Bradyrhizobium diazoefficiens: one gene and its partner. The protein of the gene in region 2 binds, or shares a complex with, the protein of the main gene of each other region. Links are inferred from orthologs where the notes say so. Each region holds a gene or a part of one and is shown on either strand. Other genes may lie near its edges.

What was found.
Region 1: the proteins of JJE66_RS16815 (region 2) and dnaN are in contact, whole or in part, in a solved structure (PDB 1OK7), measured with the Escherichia coli proteins. The link is inferred for Bradyrhizobium diazoefficiens from one-to-one orthologs.

Annotation. Positions count from the first base shown.
Region 1 is NZ_JAENXS010000001.1:2,025,881-2,036,301, reverse strand. Bases 2,959-5,781 are described here. They hold dnaN (DNA polymerase III subunit beta), read right to left. Parts: upstream 5,018-5,781; coding sequence 3,899-5,017; downstream 2,959-3,898. Other genes in these bases: dnaA (chromosomal replication initiator protein DnaA), read right to left, coding at 5,265-5,781; JJE66_RS09545 (endonuclease domain-containing protein), read right to left, coding at 3,406-3,771; recF (DNA replication/repair protein RecF), read right to left, coding at 2,959-3,317. Outside these bases: JJE66_RS09555 (hypothetical protein), read right to left, coding at 1-1,843; more of recF, read right to left, coding at 2,181-2,958; more of dnaA, read right to left, coding at 5,782-6,677; rpsT (30S ribosomal protein S20), read right to left, coding at 7,962-8,228; JJE66_RS09525 (hypothetical protein), read left to right, coding at 8,620-8,937; peptide-methionine (S)-S-oxide reductase MsrA, read left to right, coding at 9,115-9,771; JJE66_RS09515 (polysaccharide biosynthesis/export family protein), read left to right, coding at 9,920-10,421. UniProt on the Escherichia coli protein: Confers DNA tethering and processivity to DNA polymerases and other proteins. Acts as a clamp, forming a ring around DNA (a reaction catalyzed by the clamp-loading complex) which diffuses in an ATP-independent manner freely and bidirectionally along dsDNA.
Region 2 is NZ_JAENXS010000002.1:32,894-43,453, forward strand. The notes cover bases 2,364-5,325. They hold JJE66_RS16815 (DNA polymerase IV), read right to left. Parts: upstream 4,509-5,325; coding sequence 3,219-4,508; downstream 2,364-3,218. Other genes in these bases: JJE66_RS16810 (ACT domain-containing protein), read right to left, coding at 2,595-3,002; JJE66_RS16820 (DUF3572 domain-containing protein), read right to left, coding at 4,505-4,816; JJE66_RS16825 (response regulator), read left to right, coding at 5,067-5,325. In the rest of the region: JJE66_RS16785 (cell envelope integrity EipB family protein), read left to right, coding at 1-137; JJE66_RS16790 (RidA family protein), read left to right, coding at 211-612; JJE66_RS16795 (MerR family transcriptional regulator), read left to right, coding at 873-1,304; JJE66_RS16800 (nuclear transport factor 2 family protein), read right to left, coding at 1,281-1,691; more of JJE66_RS16825, read left to right, coding at 5,326-5,432; JJE66_RS16830 (PleD family two-component system response regulator), read left to right, coding at 5,447-6,820; JJE66_RS16835 (TetR/AcrR family transcriptional regulator), read right to left, coding at 6,993-7,583; JJE66_RS16840 (MFS transporter), read left to right, coding at 7,714-8,946; JJE66_RS16845 (methyltransferase), read right to left, coding at 8,955-9,989; JJE66_RS16850 (winged helix-turn-helix domain-containing tetratricopeptide repeat protein), read left to right, coding at 10,168-10,560. UniProt on the Escherichia coli protein: Poorly processive, error-prone DNA polymerase involved in translesion repair and untargeted mutagenesis. Copies undamaged DNA at stalled replication forks, which arise in vivo from mismatched or misaligned primer ends.

The DNA of each region.
Region 1 (10,421 bases), on a different replicon or contig from region 2:
CGTCATTGGTGCGGCCGAGCTTCAGCATGGCCGGGCCCTGCGGCGAGGCGAAGGCGAGCTCGACGCGATCGGCGGCGACGATCGCGCCGTCCGGCTTTTCCCGCCAGCCGAGCCTGGTCAGCTCCGCACGGTAGAAGGCGAGCACGTCACTGAGCTCGGCCGGAATGCTGGCCGCGAGCTCGCGGCGGAACGGCGCCTCGATGCCGGGCAGTTTTGCGGTGGCAAGCGAGGTCGAACTGTGCTGTTTCGGCACGGGCAGGGCGGATTCCGCATCTGCCTCGAGCGGCCCGGCCGACTTGGGTGAGGCAGCGGCCTGATTGCTGCGCGCCGGCTTGCCCCCGGACGCGGGCTTGGCGGCGGCCATCACCAGGCCCGATCCGTCGGCGCTGACATTCACCTTCGCCCCCATCTGCATCACGGTCATCGAGATCGACTTGCCGGCCTTGGAAAACTCCATCACCGCCATGTTGGGCTGGTTGATCACCGAGGGCTGCTCCTTCCAGCCGGCCGGCTTCAGCGCCGCGCGGTAGAAGGCGGTCAACGCCTTGACGCTGGAGGTCGCGTTGAATTCGAGCCGGCCGCCGTCGCCGTCGAACTCCACCTCCTGCGCGTTCTCGGGCAGCGGCACCGGCGTGGTGCCGCCGGCCTGTGCCTGCAACGGTGCATCGGACAGCGTCGCGGCCTGCGCCTTGCGACGGACTTCGTCGGCGGCGATGACCTGTTTCGCCATCGCTTCGGCGTCACTCATGAACTTGTCGTCGGCATCCTTCTTCGCCCTGGCGCGCGCGGCGAGCACGGATTCCTTCACCTGCGCGGTCAGATAGACCATCGTGAAGTCGTATTTGCGGGCGAGCCGCAGCAAGCCGGTTTCCTCGGGCGAGGAGAATTTGAACGCGACTTCGTCGCCCGCGGCAAGAGGTGCATTTCCCTGTTCCGTCCAGCCGCGCGCCGCAAGTTCGCGATGGTAGAACGCGAGCACGGCGGGCAGATCGGCCAGGGCTGCGATGGTCAGTTCGCGCCGGTTCGATCTGGCGTCGCCGCCTCTGCCCGCCGCCGACTTGTACGGCTTCGGCGCCGGCAGGCCGGACATCTCTTCCGACGGAAGATCGGTCGGCAAGGCGAACGGCGCGACCTTGATTTCGACATTGGTCCGGCCGTCGTCGCGGCGCGTCAAACTCAACATCACCGGCTTCTGATGATAGAAGCCGCCGCGGTCGTCATCGTCATGGCCATAGAAGGCGCGCACGCCGTTTGAGATGGTTTCGCTGATATCCGCGTTCGGCCAGCGCGCGGCGCTCTCGGCCGTGAGCTTCCGCCAGCCGATGGCGGTCATTTCCCTGGCGTAGAAATCCCGTGTCGCCTCGAGCGCAACCGGCGCGATGCAGGCGAGATAGGGCCGGGTCTCGTCGAACACGAGATCGATCGCGCCCTCGGGGAACGGGACATTCGAATAGATGCGGTTCGGGGTGTAGGAGACCGATGATTGATCGGGCCGGCCGAGGCCCTGCGTGAAGGAGACGGAAAGTCCCTGCCGCCCCTTCTTGAACACGAGTTCGGTGGTGGCCTCGTCAAGCGGGCGGACATAGGGCACCCAGCCGTCGGCGCGGAGCATCTTCTTCGCGGCGGCGGTCACCGCGACCACAGTCGGCACGCCATATTGCATCCGGTAAGGATCGGGGTGCGAATTTTCGTCGATCGCACCTTGCAGCTTCGGCAGTGCGTGCACGTCGACGATGCCCTCGTCCGTCGGAGCCGCGAGCGCAGGGCTCGCCATCAACAGAAGGCCGCATGCGAACAGCCGCCAGCGTGCCGGGGCTCGCGTCCCGCGCGTGATCGTCGACATCGACCAAACTCCCGGATTTCGCGCGGATCGTTCCATTGCGCGATTGCAGGCTGCGACACCCCCGACGCCGCCTCAGACAGCTAGTCGCGGCGGGAACCGGGCAGGTTCAATTGGGTGCTGCCTTGCAGCCGCGGCGCCGCAAGCGAGCAATGTGAGGCCGCACACGAACAGCCGCCATCGTGCCGGGACTCTCGTCCCGGACCTTACCGTCGTCATGGACACTCTCCAAGGAAATCGCGCGCGTTTCGAATTCATCGCCGCGATTGCAACGGCTGCGACACCGACGGTGCGGCCTCAGGGAGCTAGTCGCGACCTGAACGAGGCGGGTTCAATGGCGCTACCGCCGCGCCGAAACCTGCCCGCTCTCGACGTCAAAGACCTCGCCGCCAGCGTCGATTTCGGCAAACGCAGCCGGGTCCGCGCCGGTCAACCAGACCTGCGCGCCGAGCTTGCGCAGCTCGTCGAACAGCGCGGTGCGACGGTTCGGATCGAGATGGGCGACGACCTCGTCGAGCAGCAGCAGCGGCACGATGCCGGTCATCTCGGCGACCAGCGTCGCATGCGCCAGCACCAGCCCGATCAGCAGCGCCTTCTGCTCCCCCGTGGATGCGTCGCGCGCGGGCATGCTTTTCGGCGCGTAGATCACCTGGAGATCGGTGAGATGCGGCCCGTCGGTGGTGCGGCCGGCGATGGCGTCGCGGGGGCGGTTGTCGCGCAGGATCTGGCGGTAGCGGTCCTCGACCGAGGTTGCGGTCTCGCTCAGCAGCGCGTTCTCCATCCAGCCGTCGAGTGCGATCTGCGCCGACGGAAACGCGGATTGTTGCGCGCGCGCGTTCAGCATGCCGGTCAGCCGCGCCGCGGTCTGGCCGCGCGTCGCGGCGACTGCGACCGCAAGTTCGGCGGTCTCGCGCTCGATCGCATCACACCAATGGTCGTCGTAATTGCGCGTCTCGAGCAGGCGATTGCGCGAGCGCAACGAACGTTCCAGTGCGGAGATGCGGCTGGAGTGCTGGCTGTCGATCGCGAGCACCAGGCGGTCGAAGAAGCGCCGCCGTTCGGAGCCCGCGCCCAGGAACAATCCGTCCATCGCCGGCGTCAGCCACACCATGCGGATGTGGTCGCCGAAGGCGGTGGCCGAATTGACCGGCTCGCGGTCGATGCGGCAACGCCGGCTGATGGCGCTGTCGGCCTGCGGCGGCTCGATGCCGGTGCCGAGGGTGGCGAGCCCCAGCGCGCCCTCGACCTGCGCGGAGACCGCCCAGGAGCCGTCGCCCTGGTTGTCGGCGACGTCGTCCAGCGTGGCGCGCCTTAAGCCGCGCCCCGGCGACAGGAACGAGATCGCCTCGATGCAATTGGTCTTGCCCGCCCCATTCGGCCCGACCAGCGCCACCATGTCAGCCGCCGTCTCGAGCCCCGCCGCCCGATAATTGCGAAAATGCGTCAGCGTCAGGCGATGAATGCGGGAGGGGGTCATATTTATTCGTGATGGACGCGATTCTTCCCCTCTCCCCTTGTGGGAGAGGGTGGCGCCTCACGAAGTGAGGCGACGGGTGAGGGGTATCTTACCGCCCGGCAAGCTTTGCAAGAATATCCTCTTGGACGGAAGTGGATTGCTTCAGCACGTCGTTGTTCCAGTAACGGGCTATCAGAAATCCCTCGGCTGCGAGGATTGCATCCCGGGTCGCATCGCTTTGCGAATCGGCATGCTGACTTCCGTCGATCTCGATCACAAGGCGCTTATCGAAACAGACAAAATCGAGAATGTAGTTCTTGAAAGGGATCTGCCTACGAAACTTGAAGTCCGATAGGCGCCGTTCCCTGAGCAGCCGCCACATTGCAGTCTCCGCATCAGTTGGCTCATGCCGCATGTTCTTCGCGAATTGGCGGAGATGTCTGGGGTCTTGCCGATGGGACGGCTCTTGCGGCACAAACCCCTCACCCAACCGAGTGCGTGTCTGCCAGCGGAGTAGCCCTCTCCCACAAGGGGAGAGGGCACAGCAATGGGCATCGCGTTAGGCATCAGAGGTAGGGTGTGCTGCGGAGGGGGCACCTCCCTCACACCCGCATCGGCATCAGCACATACAGCGCGCTCTTGTCGTCCTTGTCCTGGACCAGGGTCGGCGAGCCCGGATCGGCGAGCTTCAGCGTGGCGACGTCGCCTTCGATCTGGGCGGCGATGTCGAGGAGGTAGCGGGAGTTGAAGCCGATATCGAGCGCGTCGGAGGCGTACTCGACCTCGATCTCTTCGGTGGCGCTGCCGGAATCCGGATTGGTCACCGACAGCACCAGCTTGCCCGGCGACAGCGACAATTTCACCGCGCGACCGCGCTCGCTCGATATCGTCGAGACGCGGTCGACCGCGTTCTCGAAATCCTTCTTGTCGACAATGAGCTCCTTGTCGTTGCCCTGCGGAATGACGCGGCCATAATCGGGGAAGGTGCCGTCGATCAGTTTCGAGGTCAGCACGACGTTGCCGATCGTAAAGCGGATCTTGGCCTGCGACAGCTCGATCGTGACTTCGGCTTCGGTGTCCTCGATCAGCCGCTGCACCTCGCCGACGGTCTTGCGCGGCACGATCACGCCGGGCATGCCCTCGGCGCCCTTGGGCTGCACCAGATCGAGCTGGGCGAGGCGGTGGCCGTCGGTGGCGACGCCGCGCAAGGTCGCGGCCGTCGCCGTGCCCGCGGCATGAAGATAGATGCCGTTGAGATAATAGCGCGTTTCCTCGGTGGAGATCGCGAACTGGGTCCGGTCGATCAGCCGCTTGACGTCCTTGGCGGCGAGCGAGAACGAATGCGACAGGTCGCCGGTGGCGAGATCCGGGAAATCATTCTCCGGCAGCGTCTGCAGCGTGAAGCGCGAGCGGCCGGCGCGGATCGCCAGCACCGCGCGGTCGCCGTCGGCTTCCAGCACGATCTGCGAACCATCCGGCAGCTTGCGCACGATGTCGTAGAACATGTGCGCCGGCACGGTGGTCGAGCCCGCGGTCGCGGTTTCCGCAGGCAGCGTCTCCGTCACTTCGAGGTCGAGGTCGGTCGCCTTCAGCGACAATTTCGCGTTCTCGGCGCGGACCAGCACGTTGCCCAGGATCGGAATCGTGTTGCGCCGCTCGACCACGCGGTGGACATGGCCCAGCGATTTCAGGAGTTGCGCGCGTTCGACCGTAACTTTCATTGCACCACTCGCCCGATCCCCAAAGATTGAAAAAGCCGGGCGGAGGAAAGCGCGCCGCGGCACCGAAGACCCCGGAAGCCGGGTGATCCAGCCGATATGACCAAAGCCGCCAGGGTCGCGCAAGGTGGCGCGGATGGCCCCCGGATTCAAGGGATGGCGGGGTAGTTCCCCACGATTTACAGGCAGAAACACGACCGCCGCCCGGGCATGGCCGGGGCGGCGGGAAGGGGGAGGAAAGCTTAGGCGTTTATTCCTGAAGCTGGCGCTTCAGCGACTCCACTTCCTCGGACAGCGCATTGTCCTTGGAAACCAGGGCCTCGATCTTGCGCACCGCGTGCAGCACCGTGGTGTGGTCGCGGCCACCGAAACGGCGGCCGATCTCGGGGAGCGAGCGCAGGGTCAGGGTCTTGGCGAGGTACATCGCCACCTGGCGCGGACGCACCACATTGGCGGTCCGGCGCGAGGACAGGAGGTCGGAGCGGCTGACATTATACTGCCGTGCCACCACGCGCTGGATGTCCTCGATCTTGATCCGCTTCGGCTCCTGCGGTCGGATCAGGTCGCGCACTTCGTGCTCGGCCATCTCCAGCGTCACCGGCCGGTTGTTGAGCTTCGAATGCGCCAGCAGGCGGTTGATCGCGCCTTCGAGATCCCGGCCGTTATGGGTGATGGCGCGGGCGAGATAGGTCAGCACCTCCTCCGGCACGTCGAAGGTCGCATGGTGGGTGCGGGCGGCCGCGACGCGCGACTTGAGAATGCCGAGCCGCAGCTCTTCGCCGAGCGAGCCCATCTCGACCACGAGGCCGCCGGCGAGCCGGGAGCGGACGCGGTCGTCGAGGCTTTCCAGATCGGACGGCGGACGGTCGGCTGCGATCACGACCTGGCGGCCGGCATCGATCAGCGCATTCAGCGTGTGGCAGAACTCGGCCTGCGTCGACTTGCCCTGCAGGAACTGGAGATCGTCGATGACCAGCACGTCGATGCCGCGCAGCGCTTCCTTGAAGGCCAGCGCCGTCTGCGTCTTCAGCGCGGCGACGAAGCCGTACATGAATTTTTCCGCGGTGAGATAGAGCACCTTGCGCTCGTTGCCGGAATTGCCGGCCCAGGTCACCGCCTGCAGCAGATGCGTCTTGCCGAGGCCGACACCGGCATGGATGTAGAGCGGGTTGAACATCACGGGATCGCCGCGGCGCCCCTCGGCGACCTGGCGTGCCGCCGCATGCGCCAGCGTGTTGGAGCGGCCGATGACGAAGCTCGCAAAGGTCAGGCGCGGATCGAGCGGCGAGCCGCCGAGCGCATCATGGTTGGCGGAGACCGGCGCGGTCGCGGTCGAACGCAGCTCGGGCGCGGGGGTGCGACGCGTCTCGACCGGCACCGGCGCTTCCTTCGGCTGCACCACGGGGCGCACCGCGGTGCGAACGGTGAGGTCGATGCGATGCACTTCCGGCATTTCGGCCTGCCAGCACGACAGCACGCGCTCGGCGTAATGGGCCTGGATCCAGCTCTTCAGGAAGCGGGTCGGGACCGAGAGACGCACGCTCTCCTCCTGCACGCCTTCGAGATCCATGCGCGCAAACCAGCTCGTGTAGACGTCTTCGCCGACGTTCGAGCGCAGCCTGCTCTTCACGCGCGACCAGCGATCCTGTTCCGGTGTTGTCATCATGAGAAAACTTTTCTTGAGAGATTAAGGTTGCTTCGTGAGCGCCATGCAGAGTTCCTGCCAGGACTCTAGAATGGCGCGACCTCTAGCGAGTTCATCATCGGACATAGCTCGACCGTTCGGCGGAAACGCCGCGGTCAGATCAGCGATGTCAGAGATGGAGGGGTCGCGAGGTCAGCGCGTACTCAGCGCTTCGTCACATGCGGGAGGCTGGAAGTCCGACAGACCCAGAACGGCATCGTTCGAAAAAGAGATTTGTTTCAATACCGCGTTGAGTCCGTAAGACATGATACCTCCCCGTCCTGCCGTGATTGCGCACGGCAAGGTCCTGCGTGTCCTAGAAGACAACTACGACCAAGGTCGCCGATGCCCAGCCCGTCTGCACTGTTCGTCCGCTCGGCTTCGCCATTCGCGTGTCGGGGCAGTTTGACGATGTCTCTCACGAGCGCTTGACGCGAGCGGGATCGGAAAGATCCCGCTTGGAGACATTCAGACAAAGAGCTACCATCCCCACATTGCTGTAGGGTTTGAACCGACAATCGCTTGTTGAAGCGTCGCCAACGTGCACACCGCCGCCGATTTGCACGCTCGCCCCGTTTTCTAAAACCGCGCTGGTCTCAAGATCGTGGGCGCTGCGGACGGCTTAAGAAATACACTAAGCGGAAAGACTCGCAACGGAATTGATTCAGACTTGAGGCGATTAAAAACTTGATCTGCGTTAACGCCGCGCGCGAGTTGTTCACAGGCTTCGGAGCAAGTTTTTGGATTCGTGCACAGATTCGAAAGAGCGGCGCGTCATGTGACAATTCCTCGCCACCGCCAAAAATTTTTTACAAAAGCGTCACGCGCGTGCCGCGCGCGCGAATTTTCCAAATGCTTGGCGCCGCTATGTCGATAAGTGATTAGCGAGACACCGCTTTTTGAGTCGCGTTTCGCAGGGTAACCCGACGCGAAACATATTCCGGTGAAACTACGGTGTGCAGAACTCGCGCGCGCGCGAATGCAAGTTTGCGCCACCCTGCAGGGGTTTTTCGCAGCGCGGTGAAAAGTTTCAGCTGTTGCAAAAACAACGGCAAGTAGAATTACGGAATGCTGCGTGGCGACCACGACGAAAGTCTGCCAACGAAAGATTGGTCACCCAACGACCGCAAGCGTGACTTGTGACACGCAACAAAAAGCCCGGCGTAAAAGCCGGGCTGATTGAGAGCGCGATGCTCGATTGCCTCACCCGATCGAATGACTCGATCGCTTGGTGGGCTTACTCAGCGAACTTACTTGCCGAGCTTACTTGGCGAGCTTGGCGATCTGCGCGGTGAGGCGCGAGACTTTGCGGCTGGCGTTGTTCTTGTGAATGATGTTGCGCTGCGCGGCGCGCATCAGCTCGGGCTCGGCACTGGCCAGCGCCTTGACGGCGGCGGCGCGATCGCCGGTCTTGATGGCTTCTTCGACGTTACGCACGGCACCGCGCATCTGGGTGCGGCGCGACTTGTTGACGGCGGTGCGGCGGGCGATCTTGCGCGTCGCCTTCTTGGCGGAAGTGGTATTGGCCATGGTCTCAATGTCCTTATGCGGTACCGGTCGCGTCTTGGTCGGGTGGCGCCGGCAGCGTGACCGCGGAATCGACGCTCGGATTCAGGGGGTTCGGTTGCTGGGCTGTTCCCGGAACATGAGCGACGGACTTGCGGCCATCTCTGAGGCTCAAACAAAAGAGCCTGCAACTGCTCAAAGAACAGCGGCGGCAGGATTGCGCCCGCCGCCAGTTGGCGCCCTTATAGAGGGGGTCTTTGGCACCGTCAACGCTTTCCAGGTCTGGAAAATGGGCATTGGGCGCGCCGAGCGCGGCCCGTAACGCCCTGATGAGGTTGAATTTCTGCCGTCTCTTGGCTATTGGCTGACGGCGCTTATTGGGGTCGCCCGTTCGGACGACCATAGAGGGTGGGGCATGATCCGCGGCTTTTTCCGACTAATTGGCTTGTTGCTGCTGGCCGGCGGGTTCTTCTTCATGGTCTATGACGGCGCCCGCTGGGTCGCCGACCAGACCCTGCGATTCACCCGGTTCGGCCAGTTCTGGAATGATATCAATCAGACCAGCCAGACGGCGTTCCGGACCTGGGTCGAGGCCAAGGCGCCCTGGCTCTGGACCTCGGTGATCCGCCTGGTGCTGGACCAGCCGGTCTTCGCCGTGCTGGGCATTTTGGGCATCCTGCTGATGATCCTGTTCCGCCCCCGCAAGCCGCTGATCGGCTATTCCCGGGATTGATCTTCAATTCCCGCCGGGATTGATCTTCAATTCCCGCCGGGATTGAGCTGCAAATAAGGGGCGCCGTAACGAGGCTGCGCCTTTCTGCGTAAAGACTTATATTCCCACTCGATCGCGAGCACGCCGCCTGAGCGCCTGGTTCAGGCGACCGACAGCTCGTTTCTCGGAGATCCGTCCATGCTGTTCATGCGCAAGACCACCGCATTGCCGAGCGCAGCTGAAGCGCTGCCCGGCCGTGCGCAAGCCATTCCGACCGCGACCAGCCATTTCGTCAACGGCGCGAAGTTGCAGCCGCCTTATCCCGCAGGCCTCGAGCAGGCCGTGTTCGGGCTCGGCTGCTTCTGGGGCGCCGAGCGCAAATTCTGGGAGCTTGGCGACGGCATCTATGCGACCGCTGTCGGCTATGCCGGCGGCCACACGCCGAACCCGACCTATGAAGAGACCTGTTCGGGACGCACCGGCCACACCGAACTGGTGCTGGTCGTGTTCGATCCGAAGAAGATTTCCTACGAGAAGCTTCTGAAGACGTTCTGGGAGAGCCACAACCCGACGCAGGGCATGCGCCAGGGCAACGACGTCGGCACGCAGTATCGCAGCGCGATCTACACGTACTCCGAGGCGCAGAAGACAGCGGCCGACGAGTCGAAGAAGCTCTATCAGAAGGCGCTCGCGGCAAAGGGCCTCGGCGCCATCACCACCGAGATCGCGCCGGCCGGCGAATTCTACTTCGCCGAGGACTATCATCAGCAATATCTGGCGAAGAACCCCGCCGGCTATTGCGGCCTCGGCGGCACCGGCGTGTCGTGTCCCATCGGCGCGGGCGTGAGCGCGTAAGGCCAGCCACAACCCCTCGTCATGCCCGGGACAAGCCCGGGCATGACGGAGTGTGCGGTCCGCATTGTCGCGCCAAGACGCCTCTCAACCCTTTATTAACCATAACCGGTGCATCACTGGAGCTGTCTCGTTCCGAGGGATGGCTCCGGTGCCGGTTGCGCGCGCGTTTCGATGGTCGATCTTGGCAGCGTCCTTGGCAGCGTCCGCCGCGCTGACCCTGGGCGGCTGCATGCAGACTGCCGGTCCCGTCGCCTACATGCAGCCCCGTCCTGATCTCGACACCATGGCCTATGGCCAGCCCTATAGCGCTCCGCCTCCGGTCATCGTTGCCAACAACGGCGGCGGCGCCATTGATGCGCTCACCAATTCCTTTGCCTCGGGCCCCGCACCCGTGCCGGTCGCCTATGCCGCGCCGATGGTGGCAGCACCCGCGCGCTACGACGCCTCCTATCACCTCGACGCCGGCGACAAGCTGCGCGTCGTGGTCTACGGCCAGGAAGGCCTCACCAACAGCTACGCCATCGATGCCGGCGGCTCCATCACCATGCCGCTGATCGGTGCGGTGCCGGCGCGTGGCCGCACCCCCGCGGGATTAGCGGGCGAAATCGCCGCGCGCCTGCGCAACGGCTATATCCGCGAGCCGTCGGTGG
Region 2 (10,560 bases):
AGACGCCGGTCTATGCGATGTCGTTCGAACTCTACGAGAACGGCGTCTCCCGCCAGCTCGTGCTCGACTACAATGATTTCGTCATCTCCGGTTCGATGGGCAAGTTCGACGTCAAGGATAGCAAGCCCTGCAATTGAGGGCGCAAGGCTAGCCGTCAACGGCGTCTCCGGTTACGCTCTCCCTCAATCACAAACCTCCGGGAGCAGCACCATGCCCAAACTCGATCACCTCCGCCCCAGCGGCCTGCACCATAATCCCGCTTATTCCCACGTCGTTACTGCCTCCGGCGCGCGCACCATCTACATCTCCGGCCAGGTGTCTACCGACGAAGAGGGGCGGATCGTCGGCGAGGGCGATCTCGCCGCGCAGACCACGCAGGTGATGCAGAATCTCGGCCACGCGTTGAAGGCGGCTGGCGCCACCTACGCCAACATCGTCAAGATCACGACCTTCGTCGTCGGCTACAAGCCGGAGCTGCGTCCGATCATCGGCAAGGCCCGTTCCGTCTTCTTCGAAGGCATGGAGCCGCCGGCCTCGACCCTGGTCGGCGTCTCCGCGCTCGCAGCCCCCGAATGGCTGATCGAGATCGAGGCGATCGCGGTTGCGGATTGAGGCCGCAGGCCCACGCTTTCGCAAAACTTTAAAACAACCCCATGCACAGTAGAAACGCAATCTTGGAACGGGATGCGTTATTTCGTTTTTTTAGAATTTACTTTGACGCGTCGGGCAAAACAGTAGTACTATGCCATCATAGCCGTCCCAACATCGCAACGGCCGATCGAGGCAGGCGACGCGATCCAGGCTGCGCGATATCCTGTCTCCGGGCAAACAGCGCTACGCTCGCGAGGCGGCTTCGAACGAAAGGAAAGGCCATGTCGCGAGGGCTTCGCATCGGAGAGGTCGCCGGCCGAACGGGCCGCAGCATCCACACCATCCGCTGGTATGAGGCCCAGGGCTTGATCCCTGGCGTCGTCAGAGACCGCGGTGGTCGGCGGGTCTATAGCGATTTTCACGTCGGCTGGCTGGATCTGATGGAACGCCTGCGCGGCACCGGCATGTCGGTCAAGCAGATGCGGGAGTACGCCGCACTCGCCAAACGGGGCGAAGCGAGTTTGACCGAGCGTCACGCGTTGCTCGCAGCCCACCGGCAGCGCGTGCAGGACAACATCCGCCGCTGGTCGCAGGCTTTGGCGCTCATCGAAGCCAAGGTCGAATTCTATGAGGAGTGGATCGACAGAGGTGAAAGACCCGCCGCGTCGCCGCATGGACGCCTCAAGGCCTCATTGGCTGCCGGGCGGCCCTAGCACTCTCTCGACCAATGCGGTGTCCATGTACTCGGTCAGCTCGCGCAGTTTTCCGTCCGCCACGCGAATGACGAAGCAGTACGTGTTGGCGTAGAGCTCGCCGGCCAGCGTCGTTGCATTGCCCCGGCACTCGGCGACGACGTAATCGCCCTCAGCAATGATGCGGGATACCGTAAGGCTGGTGGGAGCGGTGAATTGTCGGTGGAGAGGCTTCATCAGGCGCTCTAGCACGTCGGCCTTGCCGACATACTCGCCGGACCAGGCCGTCGAGCCGGTAATGCGCCAGACGAAATCATCTGCCATCGCGGCGATGAACGGGCCGGGGTCGCGACGTGCGCGCGCATCCATGATGTCCTGAATGAGCGCCTTGTTGTCGATCACTGTCATGGGCTGTCTCCTTGGATCGAGGCCAGCCATCTCTCTACAAGCTAGAGCATGCTCTAGGGTCTGTTGAGATTCAGGATTCACAGAACGGAATGTCCGTGATTCAAGCTCCGAAAGGAGTTTGGCATGCCCCGATTCGTTCTGACAGATGCTCAATGGGCGAAGATGGAGCCGGTTTGTTTGGGCAAGCCGAGGGACCCCGGCCGCAGTGGAAGCGATAACCGTCTGTTTCTGGAAGCTGTACTGTGGATCGCCCGCACGGGCAGCCCATGGCGGGATCTGCCGCCGACGTTCGGCAACTGGAATACCGTGTTCAAACGCTATCGCGACTGGGTGAAAGCCGGTGTTTTCAAGCGGATCTTCGATGCCGTATCGGATGATCCGGACATGGAGTTCGCCATGGTCGACGCGACCATCGTCAAGGTTCACCGCCACGGGCAGGGAGCAAAAGGGGGACCAAAAATCAGGCCATCGGCAAGTCAAAAGGCGGCTGGACCACCAAAATCCTCGCGCTGACTGACGCGCTCGGGAATCTGGTGCGGTTCATCCTGCTCCCCGGCCATCGCTTTGACACCGTCGGCGTCGTGCCCCTGATCAAGGATATCGAGTTCGGTGGCTTGATCGCCGACAAGGCTTTTGATTCCAACTGGATCATCGAAGACTTGAACGAACGCAAGGCCAAGATCGTCATCTCGCAACATCAAAGGCGCGCTCAGCCTCTCGACATCGACAAAGACATTTACAAATGGCGTCACTTGATCGAAAATTTCTTCGGCAAGCTCAAGGAATTCAAACGCATAGCAATGCGTTGCGACAAGACAGACAGCAGCTTCGAGGCGATGATTTACCTCGCCACCGCTGTAATCCATTCCAGATGAATCTCAACAGACCCTAGATCAAGCGCAATCAAGCGTGTTTCGGCCGGAACCTGTCATGCAAGAGAGCCATTGCTTCATCGACCCTGTCAGCAGGTACGAAAAGATGATCGTGGTGAAAGGCCGAAACGGCGTTCACGCTGATGCCGGCGTCGGCCAGACACGCCGTGATCGCCGCCAGGAACCCCACCGCATCGAGTGCGGAATGGACTGTCAACGTGATTAGGCGCGAGGCGAATGTATGGTCTAACCCTGCGGCTTGGGCCTCTTCACGTGGGATCACGAGCGTGGTCCCTTCCTGCTCGCGGAACGTCAGCAGCGGTTTGACTGCTGCCGGGATCGGCGCGTCCGTCGCGATCGTGCAGAACACGAAAATGCCTGGCTGCAGCTCCGGCTTCATGTTCTTCAGCAGGGTAGTGAGATCGCGTTCGGCTTGCATGGTCGTTACCTCTCGCGAAATTTCTCAGACGTATCCAGCACCGTCATCCTGAGGTGCCTGAGCCTGGCGGCGCAATTGCGCCGCTGGGCGGAGGCCTCGAAGGATGAACGGCCCCGGCTGCATCTCGGCCGTGCATCCTTCGAGGCTCTCCATGCGGCGCGTTGCGCCCCATGGTTCGCACCTCAGGATGACGGGATGAGCACCTCCGTCATCCCATCACTCCTGCGCCTTCTCCGGCCCGTCATACGCAATGCCGCGGATCACCGCTGCACTGCCGAACTTCTTGCGCAGGCTGTCCACCGCCCGTTCTGCATGCGCGGCGCGGCGGTCGAGCATGTCGGTGTCGTCGCCGGGCGAGCCCTCGCGCAATGCACTGACGCCGGCGCCCATCAGGCGGAAGGCGGTGCCGTCGATTTCTTTCGCCAGCATCTCACGGCAGATCGAGAAGATCTTTGCGGCGAGCTGTGTCGGGGCGGCGATCGAGTGTGAGCGCGTGCGCTGGCGGAAGTCGGCGGTCTTGAGCTTCAGCGTCACGGTCGAGCCGGCAAGCTCGCTGCTCTTCAGCCGCGACGACGTCTTCTCGCACAGCCGCCACAAAATCTTCTCCAGCGTCGCGAAATCGCGGATGTCGGTCTCGAACGTGGTCTCGCTCGAAATCGTCTTGGCGCCGCGGTCGGCCTCGACCTTGCGGTCGTCGATGCCGCGGGCGAGCCGCCACAGCCTGCGGCCTTCGCTCGGAAATTGCCGCATCATCTCGATCTCGTCGGCCTTCTGGAGATCGGCGATGATGCGGAAGCCGCGCTGCACCAAGCGCTCCTGCGTCGCGGGGCCGACGCCGAAAATGAAGCCGACCGGCTTTTCCGCCAGCATCGTGCGCGCTTCCTCCTGGTCGAGGGCGGCGAAGCCGCGCGGCTTGTCGAGGTCCGAGGCGATCTTGGCCAAGAACTTGTTGCAGGACAGGCCGACGGAGACGCTGATGCCGATGTCGCGTTCGACATCGCGGGCAAAGCGCGCCAGCACCTTGGCCGGGATCATGCCGTGGACCCGCTCGGTGCCGGAGAGATCGAGGAAGGCTTCGTCAATCGACAGCGGTTCGACCAGAGGCGTCAGCGCCTGCATGGCCTGGCGTACCTCGCGGCCGACGCGGACATACTTCGCCATGTCCGGCCGGATCACGGTCGCATGCGGGCAGGCTTCCAGCGCCCTATACATCGGCATCGCCGAGCGCACGCCATAGGTGCGCGCGATATAGCAGGCGGCCGACACCACGCCGCGCTTTCCCCCGCCGATGATGACGGGCCTGTCGACGATATCCGGATTGTCGCGCTTCTCGACCGTCGCATAGAAGGCGTCGCAGTCGATATGGGCGATGGTCAGCGTCGCGAGCGTCCGGTGGCAGACGAGGCGAGGGGAGCCGCAGGCCGTACAGCGGCGCACGCTCACATCCAGATCGGCCAGACAATCCCGGCAGAAGCAGCAGGGCCCGGCCAGATCGGGGACGCTCACGGCACGTCGCGCTCCCACGTCCGGTCGCCGAGCGCATCGCCCAGCACCTGCCGCGCTGCGGCAACGTTGGTGGGATGCAGTTCCGAGACCTTGGCAAAGGCCTTCACGGTGTCGTCATCGCGCATCACGAAATCGAGGACGCTGAGCAGGAAATTCGGGTCGGAAGCCGCGTTCCGGAGCGTCTCCGGGCCGACACCTGTCTCGGCCAGGAACAGCCCCAGCCGCTCGGGATTGCCTGCGACAAAGGACAGCGCCTGAATCGCAACGATTTCAGCGACTTCGCGGGGGTTGTGAACAGGCTTTTTCAAGGGCCCGGTTTGCCTTTCCGTTAACTTTCGGTGTCTACTTTGGAATATGCCCGAGTCTTGGGACTGAGTCTCGGGCCTGATCTTGCGGCCCCAGACAAGCAACTGGAAACCACATCGCAGAAAGTGGCCCCTCGGGTTTAACGAAACTCAAGCGAATCTGAGGCTAGTTTGAATCCAGTTTTCGAAGCGCCGGAAAGCGGCGCCTGAGGCGTCACATGCATCGGTCTCTAGGACCAAACAGGAGGGCGGGATGGCTAAGACCGTCCTGATCGTGGAAGACAACGAGCTCAACATGAAGCTCTTCCGCGACCTGCTGGAGGCGCACGGCTACCAGACCTCCGGCACCAGCAACGGTTACGAGGCGCTCGACCTCGTGCGCAAGATGCGGCCCGACCTCGTGCTGATGGATATTCAACTGCCGCAGGTCTCTGGCCTGGAGGTGACGCGCTGGATCAAGGACGATCCGGAGCTGCGCGCCATTCCCGTCGTCGCGGTCACGGCCTTCGCGATGAAGGGCGACGAAGAGCGCATCCGCGAGGGCGGCTGCGAAGCCTATTTGTCCAAGCCGATCTCGGTCGGCAAATTCATTGAGACGGTCCGGCGTTTTATCGGATAGGAAGTGAGTTCAAAGTGACCGCGCGTATCCTGGTTGTCGATGACGTCCCTGCCAACGTCAAACTCCTCGAAGCCCGTCTTTCCGCCGAATATTTCGACGTCATGACAGCCTCGAACGGCACCGAGGCGCTCGCGATCTGTGCCCGCGCCGAATGCGACATCATCCTGCTCGACGTGATGATGCCCGACATGGACGGTTTCGAAGTCTGCCGCCGCCTGAAGACCGATCCGGCCACGCACCACATTCCCGTCGTGATGGTCACCGCACTCGACAGCCCCGCCGATCGCAACCGGGGTCTCGAAGCCGGTGCCGACGACTTCCTCACGAAGCCCGTCTCCGACGTCGTGCTGATCGCGCGCGTGCGCTCGCTGACGCGGCTGAAGATGATGACGGACGAGCTGCGCATGCGCGCCATCACCTCGCTCGAGATCGGCATGCAGGCGCCCGAGCGCAGCGCCATCGCCGATGCCGGTAAGGGCGGCCGCATCCTGCTGGTCGACGACCGGCAGTCGTCCTATGAGCGGCTGGCGACGATCCTCGCCGCCGAGCACACCGTCGACGTCGAGCCCAATCCGACGGAAGCGCTGTTCCACGCGGCCGAAGGCAATTACGATTTGCTGATCGTCTCGCTCGACCTCAACAATTTCGACGGGCTCAGGCTGTGCAGCCAGGCGCGCTCGCTGGAGCGCACCCGCCACGTGCCGATCCTGGCGATCGCGGAAGCCGAGAACTCCACGCGGCTGCTCCGCGGCCTCGAGATCGGGGTCAATGACTATCTGCTGCGCCCGATCGACAAGACCGAGCTCCTGGCGCGCGCCCGCACCCAGATCCGCCGCCGCCGCTACACCGATCATTTGCGCGACAACGTGCAGAACTCGATCGAGATGGCGATCACGGACGCGCTCACCGGGCTGCACAACCGCCGCTACATGGAGAGCCATCTGGCGACGCTCGCCGAGCAGGCCTCGACCCGCGGCAAGCCCTTGGCGCTGATGATTTTGGACATCGACTATTTCAAGTCGATCAACGACAATTACGGCCACGATGCCGGCGACGACGTGCTGCGTGAATTCGCGGTGCGCGTGCGCAAGTCGATCCGCGGCATCGATCTCGCCTGCCGCTACGGCGGCGAGGAGTTCGTCATCGTGATGCCGGAGACCGATCTCCACGTCGCCGGCATGGTCGCCGAGCGCCTGCGCCGCTCGATCGCGGGCGAACCGTTCGCCGTCCACAAGGGTACCAAGCGCATCGAGGTCACGATCTCGATCGGGCTCACCACGCTCGAGCAGAAGGGCGAGGCAGTCGCCGACGTCCTCAAGCGCGCCGATACTGCGCTGTATCGTGCCAAGCACGACGGGCGCAATCGCGTGGTGTCGCAGGCGGCGTGAGGCGGTGGCACTGCCTCATTCTCGCTGTCGTCCCCGCGAAAGCCGGGACCCATAACCCCAGGGAGCGGTTGTGGATGCGAACTGGCAATTCCGAGTCTTCGTCAAACTACGGCCCGTGGCTATGGGTCCCGGCCCCCGTGCGCAATTGCGCACTAGGCCGGGACGACAATTGCTATTGCGGCGCGCGCTTGCCTTTCACCGTCGCCGCGCCACCACCGACATCCACACCCGCATTCCGCAGCAGCACCTTCGCAGCTTCCTTCGCCGCACGCGCCATCGCGGGATCGTCGCGGACGAGGTCCTGCGCGATCGAGCCATCAACCAGGAGCACGAGCTGGGTGGCGAGCGCCTCCGCATCAACAACACCGAGCTGTTCGAGGCGCTCGCGAAACCAGACGCGGCGGCTCTCCTTGAAGGCCTTGGCGATCTTCTTCACCGTGCGGTCGGTGCTGCCGACCTCCGCGACAGCATTGACGAACGGACAGCCGCGAAAGTCGGGCGAGGCGAATCGCCGTTCCAGCGAATCGAACGTCGACAGGATCTGCGTCACCGCGGTCTTGGCCGACGCGTCGGGCGCCGACGGCGGCGGGCGCACGAAGCGGCGTTCCAGGTAGGCCGCGATCAGCGCGTCCTTGGACGGGAAGTGGTTGTAGAGCGTGCGCTTGGAGATGCCGATCTCGGCCGCAACGGTGTCGACGCCGATGGCGCGGATGCCCTGAAGATAGAACAACCGGTCGGCGGTGGCGAGGATCCGCTCCTTCATGTCGGATTTTTCGGCAGAGGGCATAACACAGACCTGTGTAATAAACGCCTTGACAGCGGCGCCGGCTTGCAGTCTAGATTACACAGACCTGTGTAATGCCGCAAGAGCAAGAATAAAGGGAAGACCGATCATGCCGTTGTTGCAAGCGCTTCGTCCAACCCTCCCGGTCCTGATCGGCGCCTCGCTGATGCTGACGCTGAGCATGGGCCTGCGGCAATCGCTCGGCATCTTCCTGCAGCCGCTGACCCATGACGTCGGCATCTCCGTGTCGGACTTCACGCTCGCGATCGCCGTCCAGAACCTCGCCTGGGGCTTCCTCCAGCCGCTCGCCGGCGCGCTCACCGTGCGCTACGGCTTTCGCATCATCATGATGGTCGGCGCGCTGCTTTATATCGCGGGGCTCGCGCTGATGACCGGCGCGCACGGCCTGATCACGGTCATGATCGGGGCGGGGGTGCTGATCGGCACCTCGCTCGCCTGCACCGCGGCGGCGATGGCGATGTCGGTTGCCGCGCGCGCGGTGCCCGAGAGCGTGCGCTCGACCGTGCTCGGCATGGTCTCGGCCGCGGGCTCGCTCGGCGCGCTGTTGGCGGCGCCGATCGGGCAGGTGCTCAATGAGGGCTACGGCTGGCGTTTCGGGCTCGGCAGCTTTGTCGTGCTCTCGCTTCTGATGTTGCCAGCGGCGTGGTTTGCAGGCCGGATCGACCGCATCCCGCTGCCGAGGACGAGCGGGCTCGGCAATGTATCGGCCGCAACCGCGACCGCCACGGCCTTCGGCAATGTGTCGTTTTCGGTGATGACGGCGGCCTATTTCGTCTGCGGCATGCAGCTCGTCTTCATCACCACGCATCTGCCGTCCTATTTGCAGATCTGCGGCATGGACCCGATGCTGAGCGCAAAGACGCTGGGGGTGATCGGCGGCTTCAACGTGCTGGGGTCGCTGTTCTTCGGCTGGGCCGGCCAGCGCTGGAACAAGCTCGCGCTGTTAGGGGGCATCTATGTCACGCGCTCGCTGGTGCTGGCCTGGTATTTCATGCTGCCGCCGACGGAGGCCTCGACGCTGGTGTTCGGCGCGCTGATGGGCTTTCTCTGGCTCGGCGTCGGTCCGCTGGTGGCGGGCGCGGTGGCGGAGATGTTCGGCCTGCAATGGCAGGCGATGATCCAGGGGCTCGCCTTCACGAGCCATCAGCTCGGCAGCTTCGTCGGCGCCTATGGCGGCGGCCTGATCTACGACGCGCTCGGCTCCTACAACATGGCCTGGCGGATCGGCGTCGCGGTCGGGCTTGCCGCCGGCATCGTCCAGATCGCGTTCGCGCTGATCCGACCGTCGCAGCCGCCGACGCCGGCGTTGCGGACGGCATAACCGGAGGATTAGGCCAGCACGGCTTCGATGACGCTCACCGGCGATTGCGTCGTCACCACGCGACTGAGGCGGAAACCAGTCCTGTCCAGCAGACGGGAATACTCAGCTTCCGTGCGCTCCTGGCCGCCGATCAGTACCAGCATCACCATGTCCAGTATTTTCCCCGGATGCGGAGCGTCACCGGGAGGCAGAACCATCTCGACGATCAACAGCCGGCCATCGGGCTTCATGGCTTTGCGGCAATGGCCGAGAATTGCCAGGCACTGGTCGTCGTTCCAGTCGTGCAGGATGTGCGACAGGATGTAGACATCGCCCCCAGACGGCACCAACCGGAAAAAATCTCCAGCCTCGACGGTCACGCGATCGGAAACGCCGTTCGCTTTGAGCAGCTTCTCCGCATCGACCACGACGTGCGGCCGATCGAACAACACGCCCCGCGGCTCCGGGTGTCGCGCAAGGATGGCGGCGAGCATATTGCCGGACGCCCCTCCGACATCGACGACCGTCTTGAATGTTGAAAAATCATAGGCTTCCGCGACTGCCGGAGGTTCGGCCCCATGAAGCCCGACCATTGCTTCACTGAACACCGATGCGGCTTCGGGATGTTGAGCAAGATAGTCGAAGAACGGCATTCCCTGTGCTTTTTCAAACCCCGTACCGCCGGTTTGCAAGGAATGGAGAAGGTTGGCAAAGCCGCTTCCAACCCAGCTGCTGCCTGTCATGAGCAAGGTCGATCTTGCTGAGCCCGGAGCATCCGACTTCAAAGCCTCGCCGAGCCCCGTTAACGAGAAGCGCTGGCCACCAACTTCAGTGAGAAGCCCAAGACTGGCCATCGTCCTCATCAATCTGTGCAGCGACGGCGCATGAAGAGCCAGGGGGTCGGCCAGTTCAGTCGCGCTCTTTGGGCCATCAGCAAGTCTATCCGCCAACCCGAGCCTTGCGGCGATGTGCGCGACATTGGCGACTGCTCCGGCCGTTCCCATTTGTATCAGCTGAACATGCGGTGGAAGGGACAAGGGCGCTGCCTGAACCGATTCGGTCATGACTTGCTCCTGAGTCGCAGACGCTGCGGGGCGACATTTCGGTCCGGGCGAACGTGTCAGCGCAGGGACGGGCACGCTTAATCTGCGGCTTACTTTTTCCTTATCGGCAGCTTATTCTTCGAGTTGCAACCGGTGTTGCTGCCCCGACGATCGGAGGTCAGCCGAGGGAACGGCAGCTTTGCGCTTTTTATTCGAGAGTTTCGCATTCGATACGGACCGGCGCGAGTTGCATCGCGGCTCGGATCTTGTCGCCCTCGCGCCACAAGTATTCGACCTGCTCGAGTTTCTGATCCGCAACCGGGAGCGCGTCGTCAGCAAGGACGACCTCATCAATGCCATCTGGAACGGGCGCAGCGTGTCCGACGCTGCACTGACAACTCGCCTGAATGCCGCGCGCAGCGCGATCGACGATTCCGGCGGCGAACAGCGCCTGATCAGGACTCTGCCGCGAAAGGGCTTCCGTTTCGTCGGACCGGTCCAGCAAGAGCATGGACTTCCTGGTGCGGCGGTCACTGACGGTCAGATCGAACCCTCGAAGCCGATCCTCGAACTTCCCGACAAACCGTCCATT